2 regions of the Nocardioides pymetrozini genome follow, and region 2 is predicted to be linked to the other one. Evidence: predicted binding sites of a transcription regulator. Region 2 holds the regulator's gene; the other holds the start of a gene.
The links. Region 2 encodes HrcA, which represses chaperone genes, less so after heat shock. Its sites were predicted from a motif close to TTGGCACTCGNNNNNNNCGAGTGCCAA; they were not measured.

Region 1 (2,394 bases), 1.9 Mb from region 2:
GCAGCAGCTCGGCGATCGCCCCGATCTTGCCCTGGTGGATGAGGACGTACGGGTCGTCGAGGACCGCCTCCTGGCGCTCCGCGTCGGTGACGAAGTACGCCGAGATGTAGCCCTTGTCGAACTGCATGCCCTCGGTGAACTCGAGCTCGGTGGAGGGCGTGTTCGACTCCTCGACCGTGATCACGCCGTCCTTGCCGACCTTGCCGAAGGCCTCGGCCAGCAGGTCGCCGATGTGGCTGTCGCGCGAGGAGACCGTCGCCACCGAGGCGATGTCCTTCTCGTCGTCGACGTCGCGCGCGGCGGCCTTGAGGGCGTCGCCGACGGCCGCGGCGGCCGCGTCCATGCCGCGCTTGAGGCCCATCGGGTTGACGCCGGCCGCGACGGCGCGCAGGCCCTCGTGCACCAGCGCCTGGGCGAGGACGGTCGCGGTGGTCGTGCCGTCACCGGCGACGTCGTTGGTCTTGGTCGCGACCTCCTTGGTGAGCTGGGCACCGAGGTTCTCGAACGGGTCGTCCAGCTCGACATCGCGCGCGACGGTCACGCCGTCGTTGGTGATCGTCGGGGCGCCCCACTTCTTGTCGAGTACGACATAGCGACCCTTGGGGCCGAGGGTCACCTTGACGGTGTTGGCGAGGGCGTCGACACCGCGCTCGAGCGCGCGGCGGGCGTTCTCGTCGAACTCCAGGATCTTGGGCATTGCTACTCCTCAACGTGAACGAGCCGCGCGGGCGAGGGCGACCCGGAGGTCGCTCTCGCCCACACGGCTCGAGAAGAAATCAGGAAACGACGGCGAGGACGTCGCGGGCGGAGAGGATGAGGTACTCCTCGCCGGCGTACTTGACCTCGGTGCCGCCGTACTTGCTGTAGATGACCTTGTCACCCACGGCGACGTCGAGCGGGACCCGGTTGCCGTTGTCGTCGATACGGCCGGGGCCGATGGCCAGGACCTCGCCCTCCTGGGGCTTCTCCTTGGCCGTGTCGGGGATGACCAGACCAGAGGCGGTGGTCTGCTCGGCCTCGAGAGGCTTGACGACGATCCGGTCCTCGAGCGGCTTGATGTTGACCGACACGATGTCGACCTCCACTTTCTAAGACTGTGTCTGTGTGTCGTGCATTGGCACACTCGCGGTGAGAGTGCCAACGCTGAAACTAGCACTCTCCGCAAGGGAGTGCCAGAGGCACCCTCCCGATGGCGCTGGTGACGCCCTACCAAAGTCGGTTGACCGGGGGGTCGGGTCCGCCACTAGCGTTGCGACCATGTTCGCCGCGCTCGGTCGCTTCGTGACCCGCTTCCGCTGGTATGTCATCGCCGCCTGGGTCCTGCTCGCCGTGGTCGTCGGCGCCACCGCCCCGGCCCTGGAGTCCACCCAGGACAACTCCGAGTTCCTGCCGGACCACTACGAGTCGATCAAGGCGATGACGCTGCAGGAGGACGAGTTCTCCGACGCGTTCTCCCCCGGCGCGATCCTCGTCATCGAGCGCAAGGACGGCGAGCGGCTGACGGACGCCGACCAGGCGGAGGTCGCCGAGGTCGCCACCGCCCTCGCCCCGGAGCTGGGGAAGAAGACCTTCCAGCCCGCGGTGATCACCCAGGGCGAGTCGGGCCAGCCCAACCTCTCCGAGGACGGGACCGTGATGTTCGCGGTGGTGCCGCTGGCCGACGGCGCCACCGGCTACGACACCCGCGCGATGGACGACGCGAAGCAGATGCGCAAGGACATCGACAAGCTGACGTCCGGCACCGACCTGGAGATCCGCGCCACCGGCGCGGTCCCCCAGGGCCTGGACTCCCAGGAGTCCGGCGAGGACACCCTGGTCATCGTCGGCATCGCGACGGTGGTCCTCATCGTCGGCCTGCTCGCGCTGATCTTCCGCAGCGTGCTGATCTGCCTGCTGCCGATCGTGGTGGTCGGCCTGGTCTCCTCGATCGCGACCGGGGCGATCGCCTGGGCCAACGACATCTTCGACCTCAAGGCCGACGCGTCGGTGCAGCAGATCCTGGTCGTCGTGCTGTACGGCGTCGGCACCGACTACATCCTCTTCTTCCTGTTCCGCCACCGCGAGCGCCTGCGCCAGGGAGCCGCGGTCAAGGAGTCGGTCGTCTACAGCCTCGACCGCGCGGGCGAGGCGATCGCCTCGGCCGGTGGCGCCGTCATCGTGGCCTTCATGGCCCTGATCCTCAGCTCGCTGGGCATCTTCCGGGCGATCGGCCCCGCGCTGGCGATCGCGGTCTTCGTCACCCTCGTCGCCGCGCTCACGCTCGTCCCGGCGGTGGTCTCCCTGCTCGGCAAGGCCCTGTTCTGGCCCTCGAAGTCCTGGCAGAAGGAGCCCAAGCACGGCACCTTCATCAAGCTCGGCAACACGGTGGGCCGGCGTCCCGGCCTGACCGCCCTC
Region 2 (2,394 bases):
TGACCCGTAGACCGGTACGCCAGTGACACGAACAGCTAGTTACAGCTCGGGGCGTGCACTGCCGGGGCGTCAGCAGAGCCCGGCATGCAGCTCCGCGCGGAGCAGGTCACCCAGCTGCTGGGCGGTGGTGGCGCGAGCGCCGAAGCGGAGCTTGGTGCGGTGCGCGCCGGTGGGGTCGACCCAGTCCAGGCTCACGCCGTCGGCGCGGAGGTCGGCCAGGTGGACGCCGAGGACGTCGCCGAGCCGGGTCTGCGTCATCGCCGCGACGGCGCGACGCAGCTCACCCTGGTGACACAGGTTGGCGTGCTCGGTCGAGCGCTGCAGGAAGCCTCGGTTGAGGTCGTGGGCGGGATCGGTGAAGGCGCCCAGCGGCACCCGGACGCGGGTCTCGGCGGGGGCGTCCGCCGGCGCGCTGCAGCGCTGGAGGAGTACGAAGTCGAGGTTCAGGCCGACCCGCATCCGCACCTCGTCGCAGCAGGTGCACTGCTCGAGCCCGAGCGCGTCGAGGCGTCCGGAGAGCGTCACGGTGGCGTCCCGGTCGGGGGAGTTCGTGGCACCCAGGCCGCTGCTGGCGGTGAGCAGGGCTCCGCGACCCTCGGCGGCGGCCTGGGCGAGGGGCGAGCCGGCGGGGCAGGTGAGGACCGGTCGGCCGCCGTGGTCCTGCATCTCGAGGAGGCCGTCGTCGATGTCGTCGATGCCGTCGACGACGAGCTGGACCTCATGCGGGCAGGCGAGGATGCTGCGCGCCGCGGCGGCGATGCGTCGTACGTCGAGACCGGGGTCGAGCGTCATGACCTCTCCTTCGTCCCGGCGAGGTGCCGGGCTCCTACGGAAGATTAGGTGAGCCTAACCTACCCGTCGCCGCCCGGGGAGGGAAGGGCGGCCCGCGGGTCCGGAGAATCGGTGGGGTCGGCGCTAGGATTGGCACTCCCCGCGGCGGAGTGCCAGGCCGGGGAGCCCGAAGGCGAGCGAGGAGGTGGGCATGCAGGAGGACCGCAGGCTTGCCGTGCTGCGTGCGATCGTCGAGGACTACGTCGCCACGGAGGAGCCGGTCGGCTCGAAGGCGCTGGTGGAGCGCCATCACCTCAACGTCTCGCCCGCGACGATCCGCAACGACATGGCCGCGCTCGAGGACGAGGGCTATCTCCACCAGCCCCACACCAGCGCCGGGCGGGTGCCCACCGACAAGGGCTACCGCCTCTTCGTCGACCGGCTGTCCACGGTCAAGCCGACCACATCGGCCGAGCGACGTGCCATCGCGAGCTTCCTCGAGGGTGCCGTCGACCTCGACGACGTCGTTCACCGCTCGGTGCGGCTGCTCGCCCAGCTGACCCGCCAGGTGGCCGTCGTGCAGTACCCCACGCTGTCGCGCTCGACCGTGCGCCACATCGAGGTCGTCGCGCTGACCCCGAGTCGGCTGCTGCTGGTGCTGATCCTCAGCTCCGGCCGTGTCGAGCAGCGCCTGGTCGAGCTCGACGCAGACATCGACGACGACGAGCTCGCCGGCCTGCGCTCGCGGATCAACCTCGCGGCCACCGGCGAGGTGATCGCCGACGCCGCCAGCGCGCTCCAGGCCCTGGTCCGGCAGGAGGACGGCACGCCGCCGAGCTCGTCCGCCTCCCCGGCCACCGTCGCCGTCGTCGACACACTGGTCGAGGCGATGAGCGACCACCGCTCCGACGAGCGCGTCGTCGTCGGCGGCACGGCCAACCTGGCCCGCTTCGGCGACAGCTTCGAGACCTCGGTGCGTCCGCTGCTCGAGGCGCTGGAGGAGCAGGTCGTCCTGCTCAAGCTGCTGGGCGAGGCCACCTCCGGTGGCGCGGTGACGGTCCGGATCGGCGCCGAGGGCCCGATCCAGGAGCTGGCCTCCACGAGCGTCGTCGCCACCGGCTACGGGCCCGACGACGCGCTGGCCGCACTGGGCATCGTGGGCCCGACCCGCATGGACTATCCCGGAACCATGGCTGCGGTGCGCGCCGTCGCGCGCTACGTCTCCCGCATCCTCGACGAGAGCTGAGAAGAAGAGAAGTGAGCCAGGACCCCTACGAGCTCCTCGGCGTCGACCGCGACGCCGACGCCGACGCCATCAAGAAGGCGTACCGCAAGCTCGCCCGCCAGCTGCATCCCGACGTCAACCCCGACCCGGAGAGCCAGGAGCGGTTCAAGCAGGTCACCGCCGCCTACGAGGTGCTGGCCGACCCGCAGAAGCGGGCGGCGTACGACCGCGGTGGCGACCCCTTCGGTGGCGGCTTCGGCGGACAGGGAGCGGGCTTCTCGTTCACCGACATCATGGACGCCTTCTTCGGCGGCAACCCGGGCGCCGCCGGCGGTCGGGGCCCGCGTCCGCGGACCCGCCGCGGCCAGGACGCGCTGATCCGGATCGAGGTCGAGCTC

Region 1: a site for HrcA is predicted at 1,150-1,176, ahead of groES (co-chaperone GroES). Genes of this name have one in related genera too.

What each region holds. Positions count from the first base shown of each region.
Region 1 covers NZ_CP175556.1:900,194-902,587, reverse strand. Annotated here, with positions in the region: gene groL (chaperonin GroEL) at 1-697, opposite strand, end outside; gene groES (co-chaperone GroES) at 777-1,070, opposite strand; gene ACJ5H2_RS04395 (MMPL family transporter) at 1,258-2,394, shown strand, end outside.
Region 2 covers NZ_CP175556.1:2,847,140-2,849,533, reverse strand. Annotated here, with positions in the region: gene ACJ5H2_RS14005 (hypothetical protein) at 70-792, opposite strand; gene hrcA (heat-inducible transcriptional repressor HrcA) at 983-2,017, shown strand; gene dnaJ (molecular chaperone DnaJ) at 2,029-2,394, shown strand, end outside.